3 regions of the Streptomyces cynarae genome follow, and region 3 is predicted to be linked to each of the others. Evidence: riboswitches for the same ligand, from Rfam matches in the RefSeq annotation. Region 3 holds a riboswitch; each other region holds the start of a gene.
The links. A riboswitch is a leader RNA that binds a small molecule or an ion and turns the genes downstream of it on or off. The one in region 3 is predicted to bind cyclic di-AMP.
Positions count from the first base shown of each region.

Region 1 (10,274 bases), 1.6 Mb from region 3:
GTCACGCGTCCGGCGGCGGTCCGCACAGGGGGAACAGGCCGCCGCCGGACCTTCTCGGCGGTGGTGCCCGACGGCCGCCCCTGGCCCGGGCGGCGATGGGGAGCCGGGCACCTGGGGGAGGACGCTAAACCCGTCCGTGATGCGATGGTGACCGGATGTACGGAAGTGGCCCGACCGGACTGACGGTGACCGTATGTGACCGCGATCCCGATGCCGGGTCGCCGTCTTCACGCTCTGCGATGACCAATGCGGCGCATCCGGCGCACCGGGCGGCCGTCGAGTGCTATAGGGCGCATATATGCGGCCGATCCGGAGGGCCGAGCGAGCGGCGTCACATCCGCCGGGGCGGTGTCAGCGGGCACAGACGCGCTGATTAGGCTCCGGCCCCATGGACGTACTCATCCACCTCTTCGTCGGGCTGCACATCGTCGGCATCGCCGCGCTCCTCGGCGGCTTCCTCACCCAGATGAAGGCGCTGGGCAAGGGCACGGCCCGCTTCGTGCCCGCCATGCTGCACGGCGCGCTGACCATGCTGGTCACGGGGGTGGCGCTGGTCGGCCTCAACCAGGCGGACCACCACTCGGTCAACACGATCAAGATCGGGATCAAGCTGGCCCTGCTGATCGTCATCCTGGGCCTGGTCTATGTGAAGCGGGACGAGGAGACCGTCGAGAAGCCCCTCTTCGGCCTCGTCGGCGCCGCGACCCTGGCGAACATCTTCATCGCCGTGCTCTGGACCTGACGCCGTCCACGGCGGACGCGACCGCTCCGGCGAGGACCAGGAGCCAGGCGGCCACCGCGATCCACAGCAACACCCGGCCGAGGCCGCGCAGCCACGGCACGCCGACGGAGGAGGCGACGGACAGCGCCGCCACCGCCGTCATCCCCATCGGGAACACGGTCGACCAGCGCCGGACGTCGTAGCGGAACCGGGGCCGCAGCACCTCCGCCACCGCCAGGACGACGTAGCAGGCCAGGGCGAGGACGAGGAGGGCGACGGTCACACCGCGCAGGACGCCGCTGTCGTCGTTGTTCCACAAGTAGGGCCCTTTGTGCGCGGCGCTCATGAGCTGCGAACCGGCCAGCGCCGAGAGGGCGAGTGCGCCACCTGAGATCCACTGGTCGCCCGGCCCGGTCACCACCTGCCGAGGGTCGAAGCAGCCCAGCCCGATCAGGTAGAACACCAGCCCGAACCAGAAGAACACCAGCGCCGTGTGGGCGAGCCAGGCCACCCCCTCGGCCGCCGCGAGCACCGCCCCGAGCATCGCGATCCCCTCCGTCGCCACGCACCCGAGGAACACCGCGCCGGGCATCCGGCGCTCCCAGTCCGGCACGGTCAACGGGACCAGGCAGGCCCAGAGCACCACGGCCAGTGCGAGCAGTGCCTCGGCGAGCGGCTGCCCGTTCAGAGCGGACACCCCTGAGCCCAGCACGGTGGTCGCCGGCACCATGGTGAGCGCGGCCGGCGAGCCGGCCCGGGCCCGCCACTGCTCCCGGTCCCACAGCAGTTGCAGGGCGATGTCGGCGGCGAGCCCCAGCCAGGCGGCACCCGCCAGGACCAGGGCGAGGCGGGAGAGGATCTGCTGGCCGGTCAGGTGGAGCCCGACCGACAGGATGCCGGTCGCCATGACGGCGGACCCGGTGGCGGGCGGACGCGGCGCCCACCAGGTGCGCAGCGCGGAGGTGCCTGACATGCGCCCGATGCTAGGGACGCGCACACGGGTTGCGTACGGGGGCACGCGCGCGAGGACGGAAAACAACCCCACGCGCGCGTGCCGGACGGCGGGCGTCCCCACGCGCACCTGCTCGGCGAGCGTGGGTCAGGCCGGGCGCACCACGCTGTGGATGATCGGCGCGCCCCCGTAGTAGATCGACTCCTCGCGGACGTACGCCCCCGGCTTCGGCGCGTGGATCATCATGCCGTTGCCGATGTAGAGGCCGACATGGCTGATGTCGTCGTAGAAGAAGATCAGATCACCGGGCTGCGCGTCGGCGAGCGGGACCGTCGTGCCCACGTTCACCTGGTCGTAGGTGGTGCGCGGCAGTGACACCCCGGCAGCCTTCCAGGCGGCCTGGGTCAGGCCCGAGCAGTCGTACGAGCCGGGCCCGGTGGCGCCCCACACATACGGCTTGCCGATCTGGGCACGGGCGAACGCCAGCGCTTTGGCGGCTTTCGTCGCGTACGAGGGGTCTATGGAGTCCGTGGCCCCCGTGGGGGAGCCCGGCGAGCCGGTCGTCGTGGTGGTGGGGGCCGTGGGGGGCGACTGTTGCTGTGCCGCCTGCTGCCGCGCCAACTCCTGCGCCTGCCGCTGCGCCTCCTCCTGCTTCTTCTTCTCCAGCGCGGCGAGCCGTGCCCTCTCCTGCGCGGTCAGCTCGGACAGCAGGTCCCGCGCGTCGGCGAGCTTCTTCTGCACCTCCGCCTTGGCCGCCCGGAGCCTCAGCCGCGACTCGGTGAGCGACCGCAGGCTCTCGGTGGCCTCCTGCCGCTTCCTCATCGTCGCGGCCTGCTCGGTGACGTACTCGTCGACCGCTTCCTTCTGACGGCTGGTGAGCCGGCTCATCAGCTGGGCCTGGTCGAAGTAGTCCTGCGGCGTGTCGGCCAGCAGGAAGGTGGCCGTGTCGGGGGCCGCCTCCCCGGTGCGGTACTGCGCCGCGGCGAACGAACCCAGCCGGTCCCGCGCCTCGTTGAGCTTCTGGGTGCGTCTTGCGACGTCGTCGAGGAGCGCGGAGACGCGTCCCCGCTGCTGGTCGCTCTTCTCCTTCGCCGCGTCGTACTGCTCGGTGGCGGACTCGGCGCGGCGGTAGAGGTCGTCGACCTTCTTCTCGACCTCCTCGACGCTGGGCCCGCCGTCGGCGGAGGGCGCGGCGTTGGCGGTCTGCGAGAGCAGGGCCACGGAGGTGAGGGCTGCCGTCGCCAGGGCGGGGGTCCGTATGCCGGCGATACGCGTGCCCGCGGGGCGCGCCTTGCGGTGCGGCGCCATGAAAGGCGTCTCCTTCCGTAGTCCGCCTACCGAGTTAGCTGTCGGGTTCGGGCGGGTGGTTCCGGAAGGTGTGCCCTACGGCCGTGCCGCGCAGGGCGGCCGGCCGATTCACCCCAAGGTCGGTTGGGTCCCCGGCTCCGGCTGTCCATCGGGCACCGGACTCGGCGGAGGCCGCACGGCCCGGCGACGTTCGCCGGTGGTGGTCGTACGACCCGCCCGGCACGGTAGCCAACTGGTGTGGCTGCTGTGAAGGTTGATGCGTGATATGCCCGATACGTTTTTGTGACCTTCACGCCGGCAGCGCTTTCCGGGCGCGCAGGGTGAGCGGGTGATTCCTGCCGGTGGCAATGGCCCGGGCGGTCGCTTCCGAGGCGGAGTTTCCGGGGTGGCGGCGGGCTGTCGGTGGGGCGGCCTAGACTCGGAGAGCGATGAGCAGCCTCTTTGACGACAGCTTCCTGGCGGACCTCAAGGCCACTCCGGCCCACGAGGAGGAGCCCCCGCCGCCCGAGGACCAGCACGCTCCGGAGCCTGTTCCGGACGATCTGTTCGGCGGGAAGTTCGACCTGCCACCGGACAGGGACGCGTACTACCGCAACGGCACGCACCGCCCTGCCGTCGACATGGCGGCGCTGCTGGAGGGGCTGAACGAGAACCAGCGCGCGGCCGTCGTGCACGCCGGTTCCCCGCTGCTCATCGTGGCCGGCGCCGGCTCCGGCAAGACGCGTGTGCTCACCCACCGCATCGCGTACCTGCTGGCCGAGCGGGGCGTCCACCCCGGGCAGATCCTCGCGATCACCTTCACCAACAAGGCCGCGGGCGAGATGAAGGAGCGGGTCGAGCAGCTCGTCGGCCCGCGCGCGAACGCGATGTGGGTGATGACCTTCCATAGCGCCTGCGTCCGCATCCTGCGCCGGGAGAGCAAGAGGCTCGGCTTCACGTCCTCCTTCTCCATCTACGACGCCGCCGACAGCAAGCGCCTGATGGCCCTCGTCTGCCGTGACCTGGACCTCGACCCCAAGCGCTTCCCGCCCAAGTCCTTCAGCGCCAAGATCTCCAACCTGAAGAACGAGCTGATCGACGAGGAGGACTTCGCCGCCCAGGCGGCCGACGGTTTCGAGAAGACCCTCGCCCAGGCGTACGCGCTCTACCAGTCCCGGCTGCGCGAGGCGAACGCGCTCGACTTCGACGATCTGATCATGACGACGGTCAATCTGCTGCGCGCCTTCCCGGACGTCGCCGAGCACTACCGCCGCCGTTTCCGCCACGTCCTCGTCGACGAGTACCAGGACACCAACCACGCCCAGTACGCCCTGGTGCGCGAACTCGTGGGCACCCGCGCGCACGACGAGGACGTCCCGCCCAACGAGCACGACGTCCCGCCCGCCGAGCTGTGCGTCGTCGGCGACGCCGACCAGTCGATCTACGCCTTCCGCGGCGCGACCATCCGCAACATCCTCCAGTTCGAGGAGGACTACCCGGACGCCACGACGATCCTGCTGGAGCAGAACTACCGCTCCACGCAGACGATCCTCTCCGCCGCCAACGCGGTCATCGAGCGCAACGAGTCCCGCCGTCCGAAGAACCTGTGGACCAACGCGGGCGCCGGCGCCCGGATCACCGGCTACGTCGCCGACACCGAGCACGACGAGGCGCAGTTCGTCGCCGACGAGATAGACCGCCTCACGGACGCGGGCGAGGCCAAGGCCGGGGACGTCGCCGTCTTCTACCGCACCAACGCACAGTCCCGTGTCTTCGAAGAGGTCTTCATCCGCGTCGGCCTGCCCTACAAGGTCGTCGGCGGCGTCCGCTTCTACGAGCGCAAGGAGGTCCGGGACGTCCTGGCCTACCTGCGGGTGCTGGCGAACCCGGAGGACTCCGTGCCGCTGCGGCGCATCCTGAACGTGCCCAAGCGGGGCATCGGCGAGCGCGCCGAGGCGATGATCGACGCCCTCGCCCAGCGCGAGAAGATCAGCTTCTCGCAGGCCCTTCGCCGCGTCGACGAGGCGTACGGCATGGCGGCCCGCTCCACCAACGCGGTCAAGCGGTTCAACACGCTGATGGAGGAGCTGCGCACGATCGTGGAGTCGGGCGCCGGACCGGCCACGGTCCTCGAGGCCGTCCTCGAACGCACCGGCTACCTCGCCGAGTTGCAGTCCTCGACCGACCCCCAGGACGAGACCCGGATCGAGAACCTTCAGGAACTCGCCGCCGTCGCCCTGGAGTTCGAACAGGAGCGCGGCGAGGGAGCGGAGACCGCAGGGGCTGCCGTCCCGGGCGGCACTCTGGCCGACTTCCTGGAGCAGGTCGCACTCGTCGCCGACTCCGACCAGATTCCCGACGGGGAAGAGGGTGACGGCGTCATCACGCTGATGACCCTGCACACCGCGAAGGGCCTCGAGTTCCCGGTGGTCTTCCTGACCGGCATGGAGGACGGCGTCTTCCCGCACATGCGCGCGCTCGGGCAGACCAAGGAACTGGAGGAGGAGCGGCGCTTGGCGTACGTCGGCATCACGCGTGCGCGGGAGCGGCTCTACCTGACGCGGTCGGCCATGCGCAGCGCCTGGGGCCAGCCGTCGTACAACCCGCCCTCGCGGTTCCTGGAGGAGATCCCGGAGCAGCACGTGGAGTGGAAGCGGAAGGGTGGTTCCTTCGCGGCGCCGTCGTCCGGGCCGCTCTCGGGGGTGGCGGCCTCGCTGTCGTCGTCCCGTTCGCGCTCGTCGGCAGCGGGCGCGTCCGGGTTCGCCACGCGCCGGGGCGGGGCGACGGAGCGGCCGGTGGTCTCGCTGGCGGTGGGCGACCGTGTCACCCATGACCAGTTCGGCCTCGGGACGGTCGTCGCTGTGAAGGGCACGGGGTCGAACGCGGAGGCGACGATCGACTTCGGGGATGAGAAGCCGAAGCGGCTGCTGCTGCGGTACGCGCCGGTGGAGAAGCTGTAGCCCCGCTTCCGGGCCCTCGCTGAACGGCGGGGGCTCGCCGCGGAGCCGGTCGGTCTGGTGAGCCGGTCGACAACCAGTCGTTCGGGGAGCCGGTCGGTCGAGCCGAGTCGGTCAGGTCGGGTCGAGCCCGTGGCTGCGCAGCCACGGCAGCGGGTCTATCGCGGCGCCTCCGCTGGGGCGCACCTCGAAGTGGAGGTGGGGGCCGGTGGAGTTGCCCGAGTTGCCGGAGTACGCGATCGGCTGACCGGCCTTCACGGTCGTACCGGCGGGGACCCGGTAGCTGGACAGGTGGCAGTACCAGGTCTGCGTACCGTCCTTGGCGGTCAGGATCAGCATGTTGCCGTACGCGCTGTTCCACTTGGTCTGCACGGTGCCGTCGGTCGCGGCCATCACCGTCGTCCCGTACGCCACCGGGAAGTCGATGCCGGTGTGCACGGACATCCAGTTGACACCCGCCTGGCCGAAGTAGGCGCTGAGGCCCCTCTGCAGGACCGGCAGCGCGAACTTGGGGCGAAGCCGCTCCTTGAGCGCCGCCTCGGCCGCCGCCTTCTTCTGCTCGGCCACTTGCTGGGCCTTGAGGTCGATACGTTCCTGGGTGCGACTCGCCCGGTCCGCGAAGTCGTTCGCGCCGGCCGAGAGGTTCGCGAGCTGGGAGTCCAGCTTCTTGTTGGCGGCGGACGGCTTCACCGGTGTGTCGGCGGCGCTCGCCGTGGTGTCCTTGCCGTCGTTCCCGCCCACGCCGACGGTCGCCGCGGCGATCCCGGCGACCCCCATCACACACACCGACGGCACCGCGACCGTGAGCAGCGCGGACCGCCTCGCCGGGGTGCGACGCCGGGAACGGCTCGCGGCGCGGGATGCGGCACGCGTGGGCGGGAGGGGTGTGCGCTCTTCCTGGTCGTCGAGCAGCGAGACGTCGTCGGCCGCTCCTGACGGGGCGTCGTCGTCGGTGCGCCGCTCGGACGGGAGCGCATCGAAGGCGGCGGTGGCTGCCTGGTGTTCGAAGGGCTCGGCGTCGGCGAAGGGGTCGGGGACGGCGTGCTCGAAGCCGCCGGTGGCCGCATGTTCCGACTCGTGTTCCGGGCTTCCCGCCGAGTTCCACTGCGTGGCGTCGTACGTGCCCGTGTCGAAGGTCTGCGTGCCCCATTCCCACTGCTGGGTGAAGACCGCCGACTGCTCCGCCTCGAGCCAGGCCTGCGCGTCCCACTGGCCGGTGGCGTCGGGGGCCTGGGCCTGCGCGGGAATGGCGGCCAGCTGCTGGTACCCGGTCGCCCACGCCGCCGTGTCATGGGCGCCGGTGTCGAACGCGGCGTGGTGCTGGGCCGCGTACGGGTCGTAGTGCGGCGCCTGGTGCGTGCCGGTGCCGAAGGTCTCGTGGCTGCCGGTGTCGTGGCTGCCGGTGGACCACTGGCCGGTGTCGTACGAACCGGTCCCGCCGTCACCCGGAAGGTCGCCGAAGAGGGGATCGGTCGCGAAGGTCGCGGTGGAGTCGGCGTAGGTCGTGAACTCACCGTACTGGCCACCCTGGGGGCCGTACGACGCGTACTGCGCCGAGGCGGCATCGGGGGCCGGAGCCGGGGGAGTTGCGGTCCCCGACGGGTGACGGTCGTGCACCGACTTCTCTTTCGCCTCGACAACAGGGGCTGCCAGAGCAGTGCGGCGACTGTACCCGGCAGTACGCGGGCGCGACAATCTTCCGCAGGTTTCCGGTGGGCAGGAAACGGGCATTCGGCCGTGTTTCGGGGGTCACCGCACAAGGCCTTGGTGCTGCGTTCGATGAATGTTCGAGTGCGGGTGGGTGTCGGGGAGGTGTGGGCGGCCGTCCTGGTGCTGTGACGAGCGTGAGCACCGGGCGGCCGGATGCCGGGTCGGGCACGGACGCCGGGTGCTGTGTCAGGCATGGCGCGCGGCGGGGCTCACGCCACCGTGAGGCCGCCGGTGTGGGCCGCGGCCGCCGTCGGCTCCTCGAGGTCCAGGGCCTGCCGTATCCCGGCCGCGACCGCGGGGTGCACCGGCAGGGCCAGATGGCCGATGCCGCTCACCCGAATGTTCTGCGCCACCAGGTCCGGATGGTCGACGCACGCCGCCTCGAGTGGATCCATCAGCGGGTCCAGATCGCTCCAGAAGCTCACGAAGTGCGTACGGCAGCCGGGCGCCGGCTCACGCAGCTCCTCGATCAGCTCCGAGCCCGGACGCATCTGGCGGACGATGGGGTGCGCGTTCGCGAGCGGGGCGACGCGGGTGCCGGAGTGGGGTGTACCGAGCGTGACGAGCCTGCGGACGCGGAGGTCGCCACCGAGCCGCTGCACGTAATACCGGGCGATCAGACCGCCCAGGCTGTGTCCGACGATGTCCACCTGTCGCTGGCCGGTGCGGTCGCAGATCTCCTCCACATGCCGGCCGAGCAGCTCGGCCGCGATGCGGATGTCACACGTCAACGGCGAGTAATTGAGCGACTCGATGTGCTGACGGCCGTGCTGTGCGAGGTTCCGGCGCAGGAGGACGAAGACCGAGCGGTTGTCGATGAACCCGTGCAGCAGGATCACCGGAGGCTTGGCCTCGGTGGGGAGTGCGGTGGTGTCCGGAGGGGGCGGGAGCGGGGCGCAGCGGCGCTCCTGGATGATTCCCGACGGGTAGAGGAGCACGTGCCCGGCGAGAATCGCCAGCTCCAGGGCGGTCGCCTTCAGCAGCGCGATGGAGAGCCCGGCCAGTCTGCTGGGGAACAGGCGCTGGCACAGCGGAACCAGAGGCTCTACTACCCCGGTGACCTTCATTGGCCGACCTCCCGTCGGCACGCGCGAGGACGTCTCCGTGCCCCCGTGTGCCCTCATGGAAAGCCGTGGCGGTGGCCTGTGGGGCAGGTTCCGCGGGTACGGCCGTGCCGCGGGTGCGGCGCGTACGGCGCCGGTTGACGCGACGGGCGCCGTTCTCGTCGTGGTGACATGACCCGCCCGTCCTCGTGGCGCGGTGTCCCGTCCTCCTCGTACGGGTGGTGCTCCCCGCTTTCGTGCCCTTGCATTCCTTTCGCCGGCGTACCGCACCACCACGGCGCCCCGCTGGTGGGGCGGTGGTGCGGCCGCCTTGGTGCGGCTCTCCTTGCGCACGATCCCCTCGGTCCACGGCGCTCGAGCCGCTGCCGCGGCGCGTGTGCCGCGGGGAGGGGGGACCCTGCGCGGCGAACGTGTCCCATTGTGTGATTTCCCCCTCGGTCACCACCGCGAAACTGCCGGTTGCGGGATGCTGGCGATAACGTTCGTTCACTTCCCGGGTCGGTACGGCGCGGGACGCCGGTGCCGGCGGGGCCGATCCGCCGGTTCGAGGCGTGCCGACCGTGCGGTCCGTGTGTCCGCCGGTGCGGTGATGTGGCGGCAGGCGGTCCATCGGTACAGGGTGTGTGTAGTCGCTTCATGGAGGCAGTGATGGGTGTGGCAGCCGGTCCGATCCGCGTGGTGGTGGCCAAGCCGGGGCTCGACGGCCACGATCGCGGGGCCAAGGTGATCGCGCGGGCGCTGCGCGATGCGGGAATGGAGGTCATCTACACGGGTCTCCACCAGACGCCCGAGCAGATCGTCGACACGGCGATCCAGGAGGACGCCGACGCGATCGGGCTGTCGATCCTGTCCGGCGCGCACAACACGCTGTTCGCCGCGGTGATCGAACTGCTGAAGGAGCGCGACGCGGAGGACATCCTGGTCTTCGGCGGCGGCATCATCCCCGAGGCCGACATCCCCCTGCTGAAGGAGAAGGGCGTCGCGGAGATCTTCACGCCCGGGGCGACGACCGCGTCGATCGTGGACTGGGTACGGGCGAACGTACGTCAGCCGGCCGGGGCGTAAAGCTCCGTAGCCGTCGTCGTCGCGCCTCCGCAGGTGCCAACTGGCGGAGGCCGGGCACAGCCCGCCGGCCGCGGCGGGCTGATCGGCGTCCGGCGCGGAGGACCGAGGGGCTGGGGTGGACCCACGGCTCACGCGCCCCGCAGTTCCTCCGCCATCGCCGCCCGCAGCCGCAGCGTCGTCGTCAGACGCTGGAAGGCCTCCGCCCAGTAGCCGCCCGCACCGGGCGACGCGTCCTCCGGCTCGTCGGGTATCGCCGTCAGCGCGTCGAGGCGGCTCGCCTCCGCCGGGTCCAGGCACCGCTCCGCCAACCCCATCACCCCGCTGAAGCTCCACGGGTAACTTCCGGCGTCCCGCGCGATGTTGAGGGCGTCGACGACGGCCCGGCCCAGGGGAGCGGCCCAGGGCACCGCGCACACCCCGAGGAGTTGGAACGCCTCCGACAGGCCGTGCGTGGCGATGAACCCGGCGACCCAGTCGGCCCGGTCCCCGGGAGCCAGCGTCGAAAGCAGCTTCGCCCG
Region 1 covers NZ_CP106793.1:5,307,934-5,318,207, forward strand. Annotated here, with positions in the region: gene N8I84_RS24415 (hypothetical protein) at 389-742, shown strand; gene N8I84_RS24420 (tellurite resistance/C4-dicarboxylate transporter family protein) at 720-1,694, opposite strand; gene N8I84_RS24425 (C40 family peptidase) at 1,821-2,981, opposite strand; cyclic di-AMP (ydaO/yuaA leader) riboswitch at 2,990-3,158, opposite strand; gene pcrA (DNA helicase PcrA) at 3,410-5,920, shown strand; gene N8I84_RS24435 (M23 family metallopeptidase) at 6,032-7,648, opposite strand; gene N8I84_RS24440 (lipase family alpha/beta hydrolase) at 7,837-8,694, opposite strand; gene N8I84_RS24445 (cobalamin B12-binding domain-containing protein) at 9,340-9,756, shown strand; partial or broken gene N8I84_RS24450 (DUF5691 domain-containing protein) at 9,885-10,274, opposite strand, start outside.
Region 1: linked by a shared signal. The riboswitch ahead of N8I84_RS24425 (C40 family peptidase) and the one ahead of N8I84_RS17025 (LysM peptidoglycan-binding domain-containing protein) in region 3 are both predicted to bind cyclic di-AMP.

Region 2 (10,274 bases), 590 kb from region 3:
GGTCGGCCACAGCGATGTCCGGAAGCTCCGCGAGGCCGCGGAGGACGCGAGGCGCTGGGACTCCAAGTACGGGGGCGGCGACTGGCGGTCGTCGATGGTGCCGGAGTGCCTGAGGGTGGAGGCGGCGCCGCTGCTGCTCGGGTCGTACTCCGACGAGGTCGGCAGGGCGCTGTTCGGCGCGGCCGCCGAACTCACCCGGCTGGCGGGCTGGATGGCCTTCGACACCGGTCAGCAGGAGGCCGCCCAGCGCTACTACATCCAGGCACTGCGCCTCGCGCGCGCGGCGGCCGACGTGCCCCTCGGGGGCTACGTCCTGGCCTCCATGTCGCTGCAGGCGACCTACCGCGGCTTCGGCGACGAGGGCGTCGACCTCGCCCAGGCCGCCCTGGAGCGCAACCGCGGCCTGGCCACCGCCCGCACCATGAGCTTCTTCCGCCTGGTCGAGCACGCACGCGCGCGCGCGCGCGCGGGTGACGCCCAGGCGGCCGGCACGGCCCTGAAGGCCGCCGAGGGCTGGCTGGAGCGGGCCCGCGACGGCGACAACGACCCGACCTGGCTCGGCTTCTACTCCTACGACCGCTTCGCCGCCGACGCCGCCGAGTGCTACCGCGACCTCAAGGCCCCACGCCAGGTCCGCCGCTTCACCGAACAGGCGCTGTCGCGGCCAGGCGAGGAGTACGTGCGCTCGCACGGCCTGCGCCTGGTGGTGTCCGCGGTCGCCGAGCTGGAGTCGGGCAACCTGGACGCGGCCTGCGAGCAGGGCGTGCGAGCGGTGGAGATCGCCGGGCGCATATCGTCGGCGCGCACGACCGAGTACGTACGGGACCTGCTGCACCGGCTGGAGCCGTACGGCGACGAACCGCGCGTGGCGGAGCTGCGGGAGCGGGCGCGGCCGCTTTTGATGGCTCCGGTCTGACAGCGCGGCCGCAGGGCGCCGCCCGGGGTTTGAAGGCATTGTCAGTGGCGCAGTGCACTATCGAAACCGGGAGGTGGAGCAGGTGCGGGAGATCGCCTACGACTGCGACGTGCTGGTGATCGGTGGCGGAATAGTCGGCCTGTCGACGGCGTATGCGATCACGCGTGCCGCGCCGGGCACGCGGGTGACCGTCCTGGAGAAGGAGGCCGGCCCGGCCCGCCACCAGACGGGGCGCAACAGCGGGGTCATCCACAGCGGGATCTACTACCGACCCGGCTCCCTGAAGGCGCGGTACGCGGTCGGGGGCGCCGCCGAGATGGTCAAGTTCTGCGCGGAGTACGGCATCGCGCACGCCGTCACCGGCAAGCTGATCGTCGCGACCGAGCGGGAGGAGCTGCCGCGCCTGCACGCACTGGTGCAGCGCGGCCGGGAGAACGGCATTCCGGTACGGGAGCTGGGCGCCACCCAGATACCGGAGTACGAGCCGGAGGTGCAGGGGCTCGCGGCCATCCACGTGGGCACCACCGGGATCTGCGACTTCGTGGCGGTCGCCCGGCAGCTCGCGGAGGTCTCGGGCGCGGAGATCCGGTACGGGGCGGAGGTGGTCCGGATCGACCGGCGCGCCTCCCTGGGGGTCGCCGTACGCACGGGTGACGGGACGGTGCTCCGCGCGCGTGTACTGGTGAACTGCGCCGGGCTGCACTGCGACGAGGTGGCCCGGCTGACCGGGGACGACCCCGAGGTGCGGATCGTGCCGTTCCGGGGCGAGTACTACACGCTGCGCCGACCCGAGCTGGTGCGGGGGCTTGTGTATCCGGTGCCGGATCCGGCGTTCCCGTTCCTCGGGGTGCATCTGACCCGCGGGATCGAAGGAGAGGTGCACATCGGGCCGAACGCGGTGCCGGCACTGGCCCGCGAGGGGTACGGCTGGGGGGTCGTACGGCCTCGGGAGCTGGGCGCGACGGTGGCGTGGCCGGGGTCGTGGCGGATCGCGCGTCGGCACTGGCGGTACGGGGCGGGGGAGCTGCGGCGGTCGGTGTCGAAGGGGGCGTTCACCGAGGCCGTGCGGAGGTTGCTGCCCGCGGTGCGGGAGGACGACCTCGTCCGGGCGCCTGCCGGGGTGCGGGCGCAGGCGGTGCTGCGGGACGGGACGCTGGTGGACGACTTCCTGATCCAGGAGGGGGCGCGGGCGGTGCACGTGCTGAACGCGCCGTCCCCCGCGGCCACCGCTTCGCTGGCGATCGGGCGGGAGGTGGCGCGGCGGGCGCTGGTGGTGCTGGGGCGGGAGTGAGCGGTGCCCGGGCCGCGCCGCCACGGTTGGTTCCGCCCCCGCCGCCCCTCCCTTCCCGTCCCTGGGGGCTCCGTCCGTCGCCAGACCCCCGTCGGCTTACGGCCTCGTCCTCGAACTCCCCCAAGCTCTTCGAGCAGGGGGACCCCCAGACGGACGGGCTGGTTCTGGCTGACCGACCCCCTAAAATTGATCCCACTGTGTCTGACTCCCTCAACTTCGCTCCCGACGATTCCCAGCTCACCCCCGGTGGCGGCTCAGGTCGTGGTGCCGGCGCGTCCATTCGGCACACCCGGGTGAAGGGGGAGCCCCGGTTTCCCGACGGGCCCAAGGCCGATCCCGCCGGGTCGCACTTCGAGCGGCGGATCCGTAGCTTCCAGCCGCGGCGGAGCCGGGTGACGGCCGGGCAGGCGGACGCGCTGCAGCGGCTGTGGCCCAAGTGGGGGCTGGACATCGACGGGCAGCGGGTCATCGACCTCGCCGAGCTGTTCGGGAACAGCCGCCCCGTCGTGCTGGAGATCGGGTTCGGCATGGGTGAGGCCACCTCGGAGATGGCCGCCGCCGACCCGGACACCAACATCCTCGCCGTCGACGTGCACACCCCCGGCCAGGGCAACCTGCTGGCCCTCGCCGACCGGGCGGGACTGACCAACATCCGCGTCGGCAACGGCGACGCGATCATCCTGCTCCGCGAGATGCTCGCCCCCGACTCCCTCGACGGGCTGCGCGTCTACTTCCCCGACCCCTGGCCCAAGAAGCGCCACCACAAGCGGCGGCTCATCCAGCCCGACTTCCTCACGCTCGCCGCGAGCCGTCTCAAGCCGGGCGCGCTGGTGCACTGCGCCACGGACTGGGAGCCGTATGCCGAACAGATGCTGGAGGTGTTCACCGCACACCCGGGGTTCGAGAACACCCAGTCCGGCGGCGGGTACGCGCCACGCCCCGACTTCCGGCCGCTGACCCGTTTCGAAGGGCAGGGTCTGGACAAGGGTCATGTCGTGAACGACCTGCTCTTCCGGCGCGTACCGCACCGCGACCAGCCCACCGCCGAAGGCTGAGCGTCCGCGCGTCCGTTGGACACCGTCGCGGGCGGCTCCCCCGTCTCGTTAGGGTCGATGCCGTGGCCACCTTTCCCTCGTACCCGACGCACCCGGGCGGTGACGCCGCCGCCGGCTCGTTCGGGCACCCGCACTGGTGGCAGAGGCGGTGGGTGCGGTACGGGGCGCTGATCACGCTCCTCGCGCTCTCCGGGCTCGTCATCCTGGCTCTCGTACGGCAGCAGACCGGGACCGAGGGCTTCCTGGTCGGGCTGGGCCTCGCGGTCCTGCCCGTGCCGCTGCTGATCGCGGCCTTCCGCTGGCTGGACCGGGTGGCGCCGGGACCCTGGCGGAACCTGATCTTCGCCTTCGCCTGGGGCGCGTGCGCCGCCGCGCTCATCGCGATCGTCGCCAACAGTTTCGCCACCCGGTGGATAGCGACCGCGACCGCCGATCCGCACAGCGCCGACACGCTCGGCGCGACGGTGATAGCGCCGATCGTGGAGGAGTCCGCGAAGGCCGCGGCCGTGCTGCTGGTCTTCCTCTTCCGCAGACGGGACTTCACCGGGATCGTCGACGGAGTGGTGATAGCCGGCGTCACCGCCACCGGTTTCGCCTTCACCGAGAACGTCCTCTACCTGGGCACGGCCTTCGGCACCGACCAGATGAGCGGGGGAAGCGGGCTGGCGTCCGTCACGGCCGCGACCTTCTTCGTCCGCGTGGTGATGTCGCCCTTCGCACACCCGCTGTTCACCGTGCTCACCGGCATCGGCTTCGGCATCGCCGCGCTGTCCGCGGAGCGCCAGCACGTCCGGCGGGTGCTGACGCCGCTCTGCGGGCTGCTGCTCGCGATGGGCATGCACTCCATGTGGAACGGGTCGTCCACGTTCGGCCAGTACGGGTTCTTCGCGGTGTACGCGTCGTTCATGGTGCCCGCGTTCGGGCTGCTGACCTGGCTGGTCATCTGGACGCGGCAGCGGGAGCTGCGGACGGTGCGGGAGGAACTGCCCGCCTACGTGGTCGCCGGGTGGATGGGGCCGGTGGAGCCGTTCGTGCTCGGTTCGATGCGGGCGCGGCGGCTGGCCCGTGAGTACGCGAGGCAGCACTTCGGAAAGGACGCGGCGCGGTCGGTCGCGCGGTACGAGGCGTACGCGACGTCCCTGGCGTTCCTGCGTCACCGGGGACGCATGGGCCGCGCGGGCGCCGATTTCGTCGTACGGGAAAGGGAGTTGCTGACCGAGCTGTGGGCGCGCCGGGAGGTGGCGCGGCCGGCGCTGGCGCATGCGGCACGTGCGACGGCACCGGTGGCTCCGCCGGTGTGGCCGGGGTACGGACACGTGTCCTTCCAGGGCCCGCCGCAGTACGGCCCGGCGGCACCGCAGTACGGCCCTGCGATGCCGCAGTACGGTCCGGTGGCGCCGCAGTACGGTCCCGTGGCGCCGCAGTACGGCCCTGCGATGCCGCAGTACGGTCCGGCGGCGCCGTATCCGGAGTACAACCCCTATCGCTCCTAGGAGTTGGCGCCGGCTCGGCACCGCCCGATTCCGCCGTCTGCCGTGCTACGCCGACGCCTCCGTCAGCTTCGCCACGTCCTCGTCCGTCAGCGTCAGGTCCGCCACGGCCAGCAGCGCCGGCAGCTGCTCCACCGTCCGCGCCGAGGCGATCGGTGCCGCGACGGTCGGCTGGGCCGCCAGCCAGGCGAGGGCCACCGTCGGGATCTCGGCGCCCCGGGCCTCGGCGATCTCGTCCAGGGCCGTCAGGACCCGCTGTCCGCGCTCGGTCGCGAGGTGCTTGGCCGCGCCCTCCGCGCGCGCCGACTCCACCGTCGTACCCGGCCGGTACTTGCCGGTCAGGAAGCCCGAGGCCAGCGCGAAGTAGGGAACCGCCGCGAGCCCCGCCCGGGAGGCGAGGTCCTGCAGGGCACCCTCGTAGGTGTCGCGCGAGACCAGGTTGTAGTGCGGCTGCAGCGCCACGTACCGCGCCAGGTTCTCGCGGTCCGAGAAGTCCAGGGACTCCTGGAGGCGCTCGGCGGAGATGTTGGAGGCGGCGATGGCGCGCACCTTGCCCGCCTTCACCAGCTCGTCGAGCGCGCCGATGATCTCCTCGACCGGCACCTCCGGCTTGTCGAAGTGGGTGTAGTAGAGATCGATGTAGTCGGTGCCCAGACGGCGCAAGGACGCGTCGGCCGCGGCCTTGATGTTGGCGGCGGTCAGGCCCTGGTAGTCGGGGTGCTGGCTGACCTTGGTCGCGATGACCACGTCGGAGCGGTTGCCGCGCGCCTTCACCCACTTGCCGATGATGGTCTCGGACTCGCCGCCCTCGTTGCCCGGCACCCAGGCCGAGTACGAGTCGGCCGTGTCGATGAAGTTCCCGCCCGCCTGCGCGTATGCGTCCAGGACGGCGAAGGACTGCGTCTCGTCGGCGGTCCAGCCGAAGACGTTGCCGCCGAGGGACAGCGGGAAGACCTCGAGATCGGAAGAACCCAGCTTGCGAAGAGAAGTCATGCTCTGTGTCAGCGCCCGGACCGGGCCGGTGTCTTCCGGGAAGCCCGCAAAGATCTTGCAAACGAACGCGCTCTTCGCGGGGGTGGGGGTCAGGGGTTGAGGCCCTTGCCGCGCAGCCAGGCCAGCGGGTCGATCGCGGCGCCGCCGTCAGGGTGGACCTCCAGGTGCAGGTGCGGCCCTGTGACGTTGCCGGTCGCGCCCACGCGGCCGATGACGTCGCCCGTGCTGACCTTCTGCCCGACCGTGACGCTGATCGACGACTGGTGGCAGAACCACAGCTCGGTGCCGTCGTCGAGGGTGAGGATCGTGCGGTAGCCGTACGAGCCGGCCCAGCCCGCCTCCGTGATCGTGCCGCTGTGGACGGCCTTGATGAGCGTGCCGGTGGGCGCGGCGAAGTCCAGGCCGGTGTGGAAGCCGGAGGACCACATGGCACCGGCGTCGCCGAAGTGGGAGGTAAGGGTGTAGGAGGAGGTCGGCAACGTGAACTGCCGGGCGAGAGCGGCGAGCCGCGCGGCCTCCTCCGCCTTCTTCTTCTCGGCGGCGGCTTTGGCCTGCGCGTCGTCCTGCGCCTTGACCGCCGCGGCGGCGGCCTTCTTCACCGCTGCGTCCTCGGCGGCCTGCGCCGCTTTCTGCGCGATCCGGTCCTGCTGGGACTCGGCCTGCTGCATGATCCGGGCGCGCAGCGCCTCACCCGCGCCCTTCGAACCGGTGGCGGCGGTGGCATCACCGGCGTCGGTCCGGCCGACGCTGCTGAGAGCGGTGGCCGAGCTCTTGGGGGCGCCGGAGTCCTCGCCGATGAGCGCCTTGGCGGATTCCGTGACCGAGGAGAGGTCCGGCAGGGATATGGACACCGGCGGCTTGCCGGACTGCGCGGTGGCCATGCCGCCCGCGCCGACGGCGGCGATCACACCGACGCCGAGGACGGTGGAGCTGCGGGCCAGCCCGCCCCCGCGCTGCTTGGCGACGCGGTGCCGGCCGCGGACGGAGCGGATGGAGTCCTCGGTGGGGTTCCACTCCTCCCAGGGGCCCTCGTCGATACCGGGTGCGACGTCGAGCGTCTGCGTACTGTTCGGGGCGAACGAGGTGCTCTGGGCAGGCCGGTTGAACGCCACGTGGGCGCACTCCTTTCCTTCCGTCTCGCCTACCGGGTTAGCTGACGGGTTCGGAGCAGGAAGGTCTCCTACGCGCGTATACCGGCCGTGCGACACGGCGGTATCCGCGTGATTCACCCCAAGGTGGTGGTTCCCCGGTTCCCTCGCGGGATTCGGCAGGCGCGCACGGAGCCGCCTTCGGTGACGGCTGGGACGACCGCGCTGCGTTATCGAACGTTAATAGACGCGGGGCCTGGATTCCAAGCCGTTCAGGCAGATCCGTTCAGGCCGCCGGCCAGGACTTACACGGCCCGAACGGAGGAAATCGGGCGAGTCGCCTCCGCCTCAGCGGCCTCACAGATATTGACAGTATGTCAGTTGTTATGCGCAGGGGCACGGCTCACTCACTCGTCGTGACCGCGCTCAGGGGGCGGCCGGGTCGGCGCACGGCCAGCAGGGCCATGTCGTCCGTGCCACGGCCACCGGTGTGCCGGGCGACCTCGCGCGTGACGGTGCTCAGCAGGGCGCCGGGGCCGGAGAAGACCCGTCCGGCGAGGCGGACGGCGGGGTCGTAGAACCGGCCGTGCGCGTCCCGTGCCTCCGAGACGCCGTCGGTGTGGAAGAGCAGCGTCGAGCCGGGCGGGAAGTCCCACTCCTCCACCCGGTCGGGCCAGACGCCGAGGTCGCCCATGCCGAGCGGCAGGGCGGGCTCGCGGGCCTGAAGTTCTCGCAGGGAACCGTCCGGGAGCAGGAGCAGCGGGGCTGGGTGGCCTCGGTTGACGATGCGGACGACGCCGGAGCCGTGCGGGATCTCGGCGAGGACCGCGGTGGTGAACCCCTCGTACACGTCGGGCCCCTCGCGTCCGGCGCGGTCGCGTGACAGCGCCCGCTCCAGGCGCTGGGCGACGGCCTCGAGCGTGGGCTCCTGTTCGGCGGCCTCCCGGAAGGCGCCGATCACGACGGCCACGGCGGTCACGGCACCCATGCCCTTGCCGCGTACGTCGCCGACGACGAGCCGTACGCCGTGCGGGGAGTCCTGGACGGTGTACAGGTCGCCGCCGATGAACGCGTCGGCCTGGGCGGCCTCGTACCGGGCGGCGATGTCCAGCCCACCGATCCGGGCGGCGGGCTCGGGCAGCACCGCGCGCTGGGCGGCCTCGGCGATCTGGCGGGCGGAGGCGAGGCGGGCGACATTGCGGCGGACCAGCACGTTGATGAGGACGGCGAGGGCGGCGACGGTGACGACCGTGGCCACCTCGGTGACCTCGCCCGCCTTCCCGAGCACGCCGAGCCCGAGGTGGACCCCGAAGACCACGACGACGGCCGCCGTGCCGGTGAGGACGGTGCCGCGCAACGAGAACAGGGGTGCGGCGACGAGCGGCGCGGCGGTGAAGAGGGGGCCGGCCGTGTAGTCGGACGGGGCGAAGAGGTCGAAGCAGACCCCGGCGACGATCAGCAGCCAGGGCAGGGCCCGCAGAAAGGCCCGCGCGTACGAGATCCGCCGCTCCTCGGCCTCCGTGACGGCCTCCGCCTCGGCCCCTCCGTACGCCGGAACCGGAACGGTCCTCGTGCCGGGGGCGGGGAGGGGGGTGTCGGGATCGGGCATGGGGGCTCCGGCGGCTCCGGCGAGCCGGCCGGGTCTGCCGGGTCTGCCGCGACTGCCGGGCCGGCGGTCCTCGCGGTCGGGGAGACGCCCGCCGGACCGGTTGCTGCGGTCGGGGAGACGGCCGTCCAACCGGTCGTGACGGTCGGAGAGACGGCCGTCCGACCCGTCGTGACAGTCGGAGAGACGCCCGCCCGACCCGTCGTGACAGTCGGAGAGACGCCCGCCCGACCCGTCGTGACGGTCGGAAAGACGCCCGCGCGACCGCTCGTGGTCCTCGGCCCTCTCCTCACGGGGCCCATCGGGCCCACGCCGCTCGTCCGGATCTTCCTGCTCCCATGACCACCGCTCGCCTGCTCGCTGCACCACCCGTCCAGGCTTCCCGGAAGGGCGGCGGGGGGCGACCGCTGTGGGCCGGGCGGAGTAGCCGCCAGTGGGTGGAAGAGGGCCGGGAAACACCGAGGGCCGAAGTCCTTTCGGACTCCGGCCCTCGGCCTTCAGTAGCGGGGACAGGATTTGAACCTGCGACCTCTGGGTTATGAGCCCAGCGAGCTACCGAGCTGCTCCACCCCGCGTCGGTGATTCCAGTGTACGCCATGCGCGCGACAGGTAGTGCACGGGTTTCGCCCCCGCGCCTCCCACCAGCGGTTTCCGGCCGTACGCGGAGCTGCTCGGCCCCCTTCGAGGCCGTCAGGAACGGGCGGCCGGGGGCAGCAGATGGGCGTTCGGGGCCTTGGCGCGGTCCTCGTACTCCGGCAGCAGCACCACGTCCACTCCGGCGGCGGTCAGCACCGCGTTCCCGTCAGCCGACGCGACGAACGTGTCCGGTTCCCGCCAGGCGGTCACCACCCGCCGCACCCCCGCCTCGATGATCAGCCGGGCGCAGGGCGCGGGCCGGGACGCGCGGCGGGAGCACGGTTCCAGACTGCTGTACACCGTCGCGGAGGCCAGCCTCGGATCCGCCGGGTCCAGCTTCGCCAGCGCCGCTTCCTCGGCGTGCACCACCGGGTCGCCGCCCTCCCTGGAGTGTCCCCGCGCAAGTTCCGTGCCGTCGGCCGCGACGACCACCGCGCCGACGCTGAAGGCGGTCTCCGACGGGGGGCAATGGGCCGCCAGCTCGCAGGCCACCTCCAGCCACCGCCGGTCCGCGGCCGAGGCGAGCCTCCCGGCGCCGGGCGCGGTGGGCACGTACCGCATCAGCACCACGTCCCCGACCGCGCGTGTCTCCACCAGCCGCATCCGCCCCGGCGGGTACGCGCCGTGCCCGAACATCCGCGGGGCGTCCGGCTCCCCCACGAACAGCGGCGCCACCACGAGCTGCACCTCGTCCGCGAGCCCCTGCTGGAGCAGTCGCGTGTGCACGCTCCCGCCGCCCTCGACCATCAGCCGCCGTACGCCCTTCACGTCCCCGAGGTGGTCGAGCACGGCCCGCCACTCCACGTCCGGTCCGAGCGCGACCACCTCCACGTCCGCCGGCAGCAGACCGCTCAGCCGCCGGGCGCCCTTGTCCGTCGTGTAGACGGTCTTCGCGCCGCCCGTGTGCCAGAAGCGGGCCTCGGGATCGAGGTCCCCGGACGCGCTGACCGTGACCTTCAGCGGATACTCCGGCAGCCCGGCGGCGAGGCGGGCCGCACGCCGCTCGGCCGAGTAGACCAGCAGCCGGGGGTTGTCTGTGCGCAGCGTGCCCGCGCCGATGAGGATGGCGTCGCTGCCCGCCCGCACCTCGTCGACCCGGTCGAAGTCCTCCGGGCCGGACAGCAGCAGCCGTTCGGGCCCGGTGTCGTCCAGGAAGCCGTCGAGGGAGACGGCGGCGGACAACAGGACGTAGGGACGGG
Region 2 covers NZ_CP106793.1:4,284,797-4,295,070, forward strand. Annotated here, with positions in the region: gene N8I84_RS19620 (MFS transporter) at 1-916, shown strand, start outside; gene lhgO (L-2-hydroxyglutarate oxidase) at 969-2,207, shown strand; gene trmB (tRNA (guanosine(46)-N7)-methyltransferase TrmB) at 2,405-3,262, shown strand; gene N8I84_RS19635 (PrsW family intramembrane metalloprotease) at 3,325-4,755, shown strand; gene N8I84_RS19640 (aldo/keto reductase) at 4,801-5,745, opposite strand; gene N8I84_RS19645 (M23 family metallopeptidase) at 5,835-6,857, opposite strand; cyclic di-AMP (ydaO/yuaA leader) riboswitch at 6,869-7,025, opposite strand; gene N8I84_RS19650 (PP2C family protein-serine/threonine phosphatase) at 7,237-8,442, opposite strand; tRNA gene N8I84_RS19655 (tRNA-Met) at 8,941-9,014, opposite strand; gene N8I84_RS19660 (dihydrofolate reductase family protein) at 9,130-10,274, opposite strand, start outside.
Region 2: linked by a shared signal. The riboswitch ahead of N8I84_RS19645 (M23 family metallopeptidase) and the one ahead of N8I84_RS17025 (LysM peptidoglycan-binding domain-containing protein) in region 3 are both predicted to bind cyclic di-AMP.

Region 3 (10,274 bases):
TCGACGCCGCCGTGCCGCAGTCCGCGGTGGTGTGGCTGCCGCCCCGGCAACAGCAGCCGAAGCCGCGACCGGCCGCGGCAGCCCAAGGGAACGGGGCGACCTCGGCGAACGGCGAGCAGCGGCCCGCACCCGCCCGGCGCACCGGACGGCAGACGGCGGCGGTGGTCGTGTTCGGCGTCCTCGCCGGCCTCTTCGCCTTCCTGGCCCTCGCGGTCACGGTCTTCGGCCACGACACGCAGACCGGCACCGGAGAGTGGCTCGGCATCGCGGGCTTCATGTGGGGCGTCACCGCCCTGCTGGCCTGGCCCGCCGTACGGATCCTGCGGCGGACGCGGAGGGCATGAGGGGCACTGCGGGGGGCGCCGGGACGGTACTCGTACGGGCGTACGGCACCGGCCTACCGCATGTACGGGTTCCGTTGCGGCGGCGGAGGCGCGGGCATCGCCCCGTGCACCGTCGCCCGCTGCGGCGTCCGCCTGTCGAACAGGGCGAACAGCAGCAGGCCCGTCGCCGTCAGCAGGCTCAACATCACGACCGCGCCGAGGACGGGGTCGCCCGCCCCCTCTCCCCGGGCCGCCCCCCATGGCAGGGTCACGCACTCGTACAGCACGAACGACCCGAAGGCGCCCCAGTCGGACGGCCGCCTGCGGCGGATCGCCGCGTACAGGAACGGCACCCACACCAGCAGGCCCAGCGATCCCCACACCAGGACCGCCCAGGCGATCCGTTGGAGCCAGCCGGCTTCCACCCGTCTTTCCATCCGAACCCCCCAGTCCCCGGACCTCGACCCACAACCCCGGCTCTCCCGCGCAGACAGGCCGGGAGAGCGCAGGGGGCAAGGCTAGAGCGTCTGCGGGGCACCGCGTCGACCGGACCGCATGCGGCCAGGTCATGCGCAGGTCACGCACAGCCCCGGGCTGCCCGAGTGATCATCGAATCAGGCAGGAGCGACGCGGTGGGCCGGGTCGCCGTTCCCCGTGACCGGTGGTTTTGCTGTTTCCTGGGATAATCTTGTGGCGATCGAGGGGGTCCGTTTTCCAAGCGGAAGGGCGCCGTCGGTTACGGTGCGATCCGCTTCGGACGCTCAAGTTCCGTGTGCCTTCGGACGTTTCCCTGCAAATCCGTACAGACGTCGCCGTGCCGGACCCGCGTCGCTTCAGGGGCTCAGAAGACTTTCCGGTGGACGCCGCACGCGTCCGCCTGTCGTGAAATTGGGGTGGGGATGGCCGGCCATCGGCAGTCGAAGAAGTTCAGGTACATCACCTGGTCGGTGGCGGGTGCCGCCGTCGTGGCGGGTGCCGGGATAGCGGCGCAGACGTCGATGGCGGCCACGACCTGGCCCGCCCAGAAGACGTACACCGGACACGCCTTCGACACCTGCACCGCGCCCTCGACGGCCGCGATGAAGGCCTGGAACACCGGTTTCTACGGGGCGGCCGCCGTCTACGTCGGTGGTAAGAACCGCGGCTGCAGCCAGCCCAACCTCACCGCGTCCTGGGTGAAGTCCGTCAGCTCGATGGGCTGGAAGCTCATCCCGATCTACGTCGGCGCCCAGCCGCCCTGCCAGAGCGGCTCCAACCCGGAGAAGCTCACCGCCACCACCGCCGCCACCCTGGGGACGAGCGACGCGAACGACGCGGTGGCCAAGGCGTCCGCGCTGGGCATGAAGGCCGGCAGCCCCATCTACCTCGACATGGAGCCGTACGACATCACGAACACGTCGTGCAACAACGCCGTGCTGACGTACGTCCGCGCCTTCGACAAGCAGTTGCGCGCCAAGGTCTACCGCGCCGGCTACTACGGCTTCAGCAGCTCCAGCGCGAAGGCCGTCGCCACCGCGACCAACAAGACCGACCTGCCGGGCAACCTCTGGTACGCACTGTGGGACAAGCAGTACACGACGACCACGGACTGGCCGTGGGGCTCCACCCAGTACACCAACCACAGCCGCGCCCACCAGTACATGGTGAACAGCAAGGAGACGCGCAACGGCTACACGATCACCGTGGACCGTGACGCCTGGGACGCTCCCGTCGCCATCACCGGCTGAACCGGCCGCCGAGCCACGACATGAGGGGTGGTACATGAAGGTCGTCGCCATACCGGCAGTCCGGCTGTTCGCCGTGCGGGCGGGCATCGCCGCACTGCCCGTCGTCAGCCTGGGGCTGCTGTGCCCCGTGCCGTCCCTCGTGCTCGCCCTGCGTCGGCGCAGGGCGACGGACTGGTGGGCCTTCGCGGCGTTCAGCGCGGTCCTCGCGGCCTGGGTCGGCGAGCTGGAGTTGACGCCGGACACGACGCACGGGCCGCTGTTCGCGCTCGACGTCCTGCTGATCCTGCTGTCGATGGCCGGCGCCTCGATCCACGCCTGGAAGGTCTGGCCGCGGCGGCCGCTGACGCAGACGTACGGCGGCAGGACAGCTGATACAGACGTACGACGGCAGGACAGCTGACACAGACGTACGGCGGGACAGCGGATACTCGTACGACGGGGACCAGACATCGACGTACGGCAGGAGAGCGGAGAACCGGTGGCCAAGAAGGTCAGGCAGGTGGCGCAGGCGCGCCCGGGGCAGGCGGGGCAGGCGGGACCCGGAGGGCGGCCCGCCGCGGTGGGGCGCGCCGTCGTCGCCTGGCTGCGCTCGCTCCGCGGACGCACCATCGCGCTGACGGCGGGCTCGCTGGCCGTGGTCGCCGCGGTGGTCGTCGCCGGCACGCTGTTCCTCCGGCACGACGACCGGCCGCCGATCCCGGACACCCGGGCGAGGCACTACAACGACGTCGACGCCTGCCTCCTCACCGACGCCAAGGGCATCACGGCGGGGACCACCGCCGCCGAGGTCTGGCAGGGCATGCAGGACGCCTCCCTCAAGACGCACGCGCGCGTGAGCTACGCGCCCGTGACCGGGGAGCAGAGCGCCGCCAACGCGCGCCCGTACCTCAACGGTCTGCTGCAGCGCTCCTGCGACGTGGTGCTCGCCGTCGGCCGGGCCGAGACCTCGGCCGCCGCGCAGACGGCACCGGGGTACCGGAAGGTCGGCTTCGTGCTCGTCGGCACCGGGGGCGGCGAGGCCGCCGGTACCAATGTGACCAGGCTCGACACCGGCGACAAGCTGCGCGCCGACGTGGCCGGGGCGGTCGAGCGAGCGGTGGACGGACGGGCCTGAGCGGCCGGACGGGCGCTCACCAGGGGCGGGCGGTGCCCGAAGCGCCGGTGAATCGTTGGTCGAATGGGTTGGCCGGAGCCGGTCCGCTCCTTACCATCGATCACCGCAAGACCTTGTGCACCGTCGCACAATCCCCCACCCTGGGAGGTCATTTTGCACCGCCGTCGCCCCGCGATCGCCCTCAGCGCCGCCTTGGTCGCGGCCCCTCTCCTCACCGCGTGCGGCGGCACCGCGCACCCGGGTGCCGCGGCCGTCGTCGGAGGTGAGCGGATCACGGTCGCGCAGCTGGAGAGCCGGGTGGACGAGGTGCGCGCGGCCCAGCGCGCCGCCGCCACGGACGGCGCCCAATACCAGCAGGCGGTCGCCCAGACCAGCAGCCTCACCCGCGACACGCTGCACAGCCTGGTGCTGGACAGGGTCCTGGACCGCGCCGCGAAGAACGCGGGCGTGAGCGTCACCGCCAGGGACGTCGAACAGATGCGGGCGGGCCTCCAGGCGCAGGCGGGAGGCGCGAAGGAGCTGCAGACCGTGTGGTTGCAGCAGTACGGGGTGGCCCCCCAGCGCCTCGACGACAGCCTCCGTACGGAGGTCGAGGCGCAGAAGCTGGCCGCCGCGCTCGGCGCCGACATGAGCACGACCGAGGGCAAGGCCGCCTTCTGGAAGGCCATGTCGCAGGCGTCCCGGGAACTGCACGTCGACCTCAACCCCCGCTACGGCACCTGGGACGTGCAGAAGAGCAGCCTGGCGGACGCGAAGACCCCGTGGGTCAAGGAGGTCACGGCGGCGGCTGCGCAGCAGACGGCGTAGACGGGCGGTTCGGGAGCGGGGCCGGTAGGCGGGCGTCCGGGAGCGGTGTTCGGGCCTGTGGACGACTCCGGCGGCGATGGGCCCATGCCTGTGGACGACTCCGGGGGCCGTCCGTGGCGTGCGTTACGTTCGGAGGGTGAACGCAACCAGCTTCGAAGCGGCCCCGGGACCGGAGGCGACCGCCGAGCCCGGCCGGATCGTCCTGCTCACCACCAGCCACCGGGTCGCGCCCGGCCTCCTGTCCTGGCCCGCCTGGCAGGCACTGCACGCCGCCGACCGGGTCCTGTGCGCGGACGGCGCGCACCCGCAGCTGCCCTATCTGCGCGAGGCGGGCATAGCGGTCGAGGAGGCCGCCCCGAGCGCGCAGGAGCTGGTCGACGCCTGCGCCGGCGGCCGCACGGTGGTCGTCGTCGCCACGGGTGAGGGCGAGCCCGCGCTGACGGACGGCCTGGCGCGCCTCGCAGGATCGGGCCGCGTCCAGATGCCGGAGCTGGAGCTGCTGCCCGCGTCGTACGACCTCCCGGGCGCCCGTCTCCTGGACCTGGTGCAGGTCATGGACCGCATCCGCGCCGAGTGCCCCTGGTCGTCCCGGCAGACCCACCTGGGCCTGGCCAAGTACGGCATCGAGGAGGCGTACGAACTGGTCGAGGCGATCGAGGCGGGCGACCGCGAGGAGCTGCGGGAGGAGCTGGGCGACGTCCTGCTCCAGGTCGTCTTCCACGCCCGGATAGCCGAGGAGCACCCTGAGGCGCCCTTCTCCATCGACGACGTGGCGGGCGGCATCGTCGCCAAGCTGATCCACCGCCACCCGCACGTGTTCGGGGACGAGACCGCGACGACGCCGGAGGAGGTCAAGGAGCACTGGCTGCGGACCAAGGCGGTCGAGAAGCGGCGCACGTCGGTGACGGAGGGCATCCCGCTCGGCCAGCCGGGCCTCGCCCTCGCCGCGAAGCTGCACTCCCGCGTCCGCACGGCGGGTCTACAGGTCCCGCTCCCGCAGGGCGACGGCATCGGCTACGAGTTGCTGGCGCTGGCCGCGCGCGCGGAGGCGGAGGGCGTGGACCCGGAGGCGGCCCTGCGCGCGGCGGCACGCGCGTACCGGGACGCGATCCGGGAGGTGGAGAGCGGGGGCTCGAAGCAGTGAACGGCCAGACCGCCTCCCCGGCCCCCGAACTGTTCACCTGGGAGTTCGCCGCCGACCCCTACCCCGCCTACGCCTGGCTGCGTGAGCACGCCCCCGTGCACCGGACGAGGCTGCCGAGCGGTGTGGAGGCCTGGCTGGTCACCCGGTACGCGGATGCCAAACAGGCCCTGGCCGACCCGCGGCTGAGCAAGAACCCGGCGCATCACGACGAGCCCGCGCACGCCAAGGGCAAGACCGGCATCCCCGGCGAGCGCAAGGCGGAGCTGATGACCCATCTGCTCAACATCGACCCCCCGGACCACACCCGGCTGCGCCGGCTGGTCTCCAAGGCCTTCACGCCCCGGCGTGTCGCGGAGTTCGCGCCGCGGGTCCAGGAACTCACCGACCAGCTCATCGACCGGTTCGCGGGCAGGGGAGAGGCCGACCTCATCCACGAGTTCGCCTTCCCCCTCCCCATCTACGCCATCTGCGACATGCTCGGCGTCCCGCGCGAGGACCAGGACGACTTCCGGGACTGGGCCGGGATGATGATCCGCCACGGTGGAGGACCGCGAGGCGGCGTCGCGCGGTCCGTGAAGAAGATGCGCGGCTACCTCGCCGACCTCATCCACCGCAAGCGCCAGGCGCTGCCCGCCGAGCCCGGCCCCGGCGAGGACCTCATATCCGGGCTCATCCGCGCCTCCGACCACGGCGAGCACCTCACCGAGAACGAGGCCGCCGCGATGGCCTTCATCCTGCTCTTCGCCGGGTTCGAGACCACTGTCAACCTCATCGGGAACGGCACGTTCGCGCTTCTCGGGCACCCCGGGCAGCGGGCCCGTCTGCAGCGGTCGCTCGCCGCCGGGGAACGCGACCTGCTCGAGACGGGCGTCGAGGAGCTGCTGCGCTACGACGGCCCGGTGGAACTGGCCACCTGGCGGTTCGCCACCCGGCCGCTCACCGTCGGCGGGCAGGACATCGCCCCCGGCGACCCCGTCCTGGTGGTCCTGGCCGCCGCGGACCGGGACCCGGCGCGGTTCGCCGACCCGGACGTCCTCGACCTCTCCCGCCGCGACAACCAGCACCTCGGGTACGGGCACGGCATCCACTACTGCCTGGGCGCGCCCCTGGCCCGCCTGGAGGGACAGACGGCGCTCGCCACGCTCCTGACCCGCCTGCCGGACCTGCGGCTCGCGGTCGACCAGTCCGCGTTGCGCTGGCGCGGCGGACTCATCATGCGGGGCCTGCGCACGCTGCCCGTGGCGTTCACCCCGGTACCGGAGAAAGGTCACGAACGTCCCGCCGACAGCCGGACATGACACGGCGAACACGCCGATGGTCACAAGAAGGTGACAGGATCTCACCTCTGTGATCTTCACGTGATCTACGCTGCATTAACTTGTGACAAGCGATCTAGTGCCGATACGTTCACGCAGCAACGCGGCGGTTCGCACGCCACGGCCGTCGCGTCGGTCGATGCTGTCGTGTGAAAGGCAACCGCATGCTCTCCGGGAACGGTCGTCACCGTCGCCCCCGTCAGGCTCCGGCTCTCCTCGTCGCGGCAGGGGTGACCGGATCAGCGATCGCGATCCCGCTGCTCGGCGCCACCGGCGCGAGCGCGGCCACCGGCACCACCTGGGACCAGGTCGCGGAGTGCGTCAGCGGCGGCTCATGGAGCGCGGACACCGGCAACGGCCGCTACGGCGGGTTGCAGTTGACGCAGGACGACTGGGACAAGCACGGCGGTCTCGACTACGCGCCGAGCCCCGACCAGGCGAGCCGTTCGCAGCAGATCGCCGTCGCCGAGAAGGTCCTGGCGGCCCGGGGCGTCGGGGCCTGGGGCACCTGCGGCCTGCTGAACGGCCTGAGCAAGGACTCCGGCTCCGCCGACGTCGACACGGGTCTCGCCGGGGACTCGTCGTCCGGCGGCGGATCGTCCTCCGATTCCGGCCTCGACTCCGGCCTTGATTCCGGTCTCGACTCCGGCCTGTCCGACTCGTCTGGATCATCCGCGTCGGCCACTCCGTCGCCTTCTTCGTCCGCTTCAGTCTCCTCGTCCTCGCCCTCGTCCGGGGCGTCGACCGCCGACACCACCAAGAGCGCACAGCGGTCCGGGGGTGCGCCGACGGCGGCGACGAAGAGCGACGAGTCGGACGAGTCGGCACAGAAGAATGGCTTGCCGGGGGTGAGTTCGACCGAGACCTCGGGTGCCGGTCGCCATCGCGGCGACAACGCCGAAGAGGGTGCCGCGGACGGCCGTGCGTCGGACGGGTCCGGCCGGCACGCCTCACGCGGCACCGCGGACGCGCGCGACGCCGTCGACGGCTCGTACACCGTTCGCCCCGGGGACAATCTGTCGTCCATCGCCGACTCCCTTGACCTCAGCGGCGGATGGGCGGCGCTGTACGAGGTGAACAAGCAGACGGTCGGTGCCGACCCGAACCTCATCCTCCCCGGTCAGAGCCTTGCGCTCGACGCCGGTCCGGTCGGCGGGTCGTCCTGAACTGCCCCTTGTGTGGCGGAAGTTCGCGACCCACTTCGCGGTGAATGTCCTGTTTGGTGAAAGTGAGATATGAGTCTCATAAGCCCTGATCGTCTTTGAAATTCCGGCGATCGACTGCTTACGGTCGTGATCGCTCGCCACAGCGAGCCCCCGCGGTCGCAACGCCGAATCCTGCCAGCGGCCGTACGGGAACAGTCGTCGCGTCAAGCGCCGTAGGCAGGAGCGGGGGACCCAAGGTAGGCGCCGCGTCCGGGAGTTGACCGGAAGCGGCTCGGGGTGAAGCCGTGTCTCGCAAGGGGCACGGCCGGGCAACTCAACCGGCCCGAACCCGACAGCTCACCTCGCAGGCGTCGGTGAGGGGAACGAACCATGCTGTGTTCCGGCAACGGCAAGCACCGCCGCTCGTCCAAGGCCACCCGTGCCATCGCGCTCGCCGGTGTCGCCGGCGCTGCCATCGCCGGCCCGCTCCTCGCGGCCGGGAACGCCTCCGCGGCCACCGCCGCCCAGTGGGACGCCGTCGCCCAGTGCGAGTCCGGCGGCAACTGGCACATCAACACCGGCAACGGCTTCTACGGCGGTCTGCAGTTCACCAACTCCACCTGGGCCGCGTACGGCGGCACCGCCTACGCCTCCCGCGCCGACCTGGCCACCGAGGGCCAGCAGATAGCCGTCGCCGAGAAGGTCCTCGCGGGCCAGGGCAAGGGCGCCTGGCCGGTGTGCGGCAAGGGCCTGACCAGCGCCACGTACAACGGTTCCGCGGCCGGCGGCTCCTCGAGCAGCGCGAAGAGCGCCACCCCGAAGAGCACCACCACCCGCTCGACCGAGCAGCAGGCCGCCAACCGCTCCGCGCAGCGCCCGGCCCCGAAGAAGACCGTCACCACCCCGACCGGCCAGAAGGTCAAGAAGGGTGACGGCGAGTACAAGGTGGTCAAGGGCGACACCCTCAGCTCGATCGCCGCGAGCCACCACGTCCAGGGCGGCTGGAAGAAGCTCTTCGACCTGAACAAGGACATCATTCAGGACGCCGACCTGATCTACCCGGGCCAGCAGCTGCACCTGAAGTGACAGCCACCCGGTAGCCGGGCCACAGGCCCCTCCCGGGCGTGACCCCACCGTGGGGTCACGTGAGGCTCCACCCCCGTCCCCACGGGCTCCCCGCTCCGGTGCGTGTTCCCCCGTACGCGCCGGAGCGGGGCTTTCTGCTGTCCGGCCCCTTTGTCGTCCGGCCGCTTCGCCGCCCGGCCGCGCGGATTTCACCTCACTTTCCCCCCGACCCTTTGTTCCGGACAGGAACAATGTGTACCGTCACCCTGTCCACGGGACGGTCGGTAGGCCGGCCGACAGCCCGGGGCGGTTAGGCTCTAGTCGCAAGGCACAGCCGCAAGGCACACAGCCCCGCACTTCCAGCGTCACATCCAAGAAGGAGATGCTCGTGCCGTCCATCGACGTCGTCGTAGCCCGGGAAATCCTGGACTCCCGAGGCAACCCCACGGTCGAGGTCGAGGTCGGCCTCGACGACGGCAGCACGGGTCGTGCCGCCGTCCCGTCCGGCGCCTCCACCGGCGCCTTCGAGGCCATCGAGCTGCGCGACGGTGACCCGAACCGCTACCAGGGCAAGGGTGTCGAGAAGGCCGTCCTCGCCGTCATCGAGCAGATCGGCCCGGAGCTGGTCGGCTACGACGCCACCGAGCAGCGCCTGATCGACCAGGCGATGATGGACCTGGACGCCACCGACAACAAGGGCTCCCTCGGCGCCAACGCGATCCTCGGCGTCTCCCTCGCCGTCGCCCACGCCGCCTCCGAGGCCAGCGACCTGCCCCTGTTCCGCTACCTGGGCGGCCCGAACGCGCACCTGCTGCCGGTGCCGATGATGAACATCCTGAACGGCGGCTCGCACGCCGACTCCAACGTGGACATCCAGGAGTTCATGATCGCCCCGATCGGCGCGGAGTCCTTCTCCGAGGCGCTGCGCTGGGGCACCGAGGTCTACCACACGCTGAAGAAGGTCCTGAAGAGCAAGGGCCTCGCCACCGGCCTCGGCGACGAGGGCGGCTTCGCCCCGAACCTCGGCTCCAACCGTGAGGCCCTCGACCTGATCCTCGAGGCCATCAAGGAGGCCGGCTACGCCCCCGGCCAGCAGATCGCCCTCGCCCTCGACGTCGCCGCCTCCGAGTTCTACAAGGACGGCAAGTACCTCTTCGAGGGCAAGGAGCGCTCCGCCGCCGAGATGACGGAGTACTACGAGGAGCTCGTCGCGGCCTACCCGCTCGTCTCCATCGAGGACCCGCTGTTCGAGGACGACTGGGCCGGCTGGAAGGTCATCACCGACAAGCTCGGCGACAAGGTCCAGCTGGTCGGCGACGACCTGTTCGTCACCAACCCCGAGCGTCTCGCCCGCGGCATCGAGGAGGGCGCGGCCAACGCCCTGCTGGTCAAGGTCAACCAGATCGGTTCGCTGACCGAGACCCTGGACGCCGTCGAGCTGGCCCAGCGCAACGGCTTCAAGTGCATGATGTCCCACCGCTCCGGCGAGACCGAGGACGTCACCATCGCCGACCTGGCCGTCGCCACCAACTGCGGCCAGATCAAGACCGGTGCCCCGGCCCGCTCCGAGCGCGTCGCCAAGTACAACCAGCTGCTGCGCATCGAGGAGATCCTCGACGACGCCGCGGTGTAC
Region 3 covers NZ_CP106793.1:3,695,078-3,705,351, reverse strand. Annotated here, with positions in the region: gene N8I84_RS17070 (peptidase M16 family protein) at 1-344, shown strand, start outside; gene N8I84_RS17065 (hypothetical protein) at 398-748, opposite strand; gene N8I84_RS17060 (glycoside hydrolase domain-containing protein) at 1,223-2,050, shown strand; gene N8I84_RS17055 (hypothetical protein) at 2,085-2,450, shown strand; gene N8I84_RS17050 (type 1 periplasmic-binding domain-containing protein) at 2,529-3,164, shown strand; gene N8I84_RS17045 (SurA N-terminal domain-containing protein) at 3,318-3,971, shown strand; gene N8I84_RS17040 (nucleoside triphosphate pyrophosphohydrolase) at 4,108-5,115, shown strand; gene N8I84_RS17035 (cytochrome P450 family protein) at 5,112-6,413, shown strand; gene N8I84_RS17030 (LysM peptidoglycan-binding domain-containing protein) at 6,596-7,597, shown strand; cyclic di-AMP (ydaO/yuaA leader) riboswitch at 7,796-7,962, shown strand; gene N8I84_RS17025 (LysM peptidoglycan-binding domain-containing protein) at 7,967-8,662, shown strand; gene eno (phosphopyruvate hydratase) at 9,024-10,274, shown strand, end outside.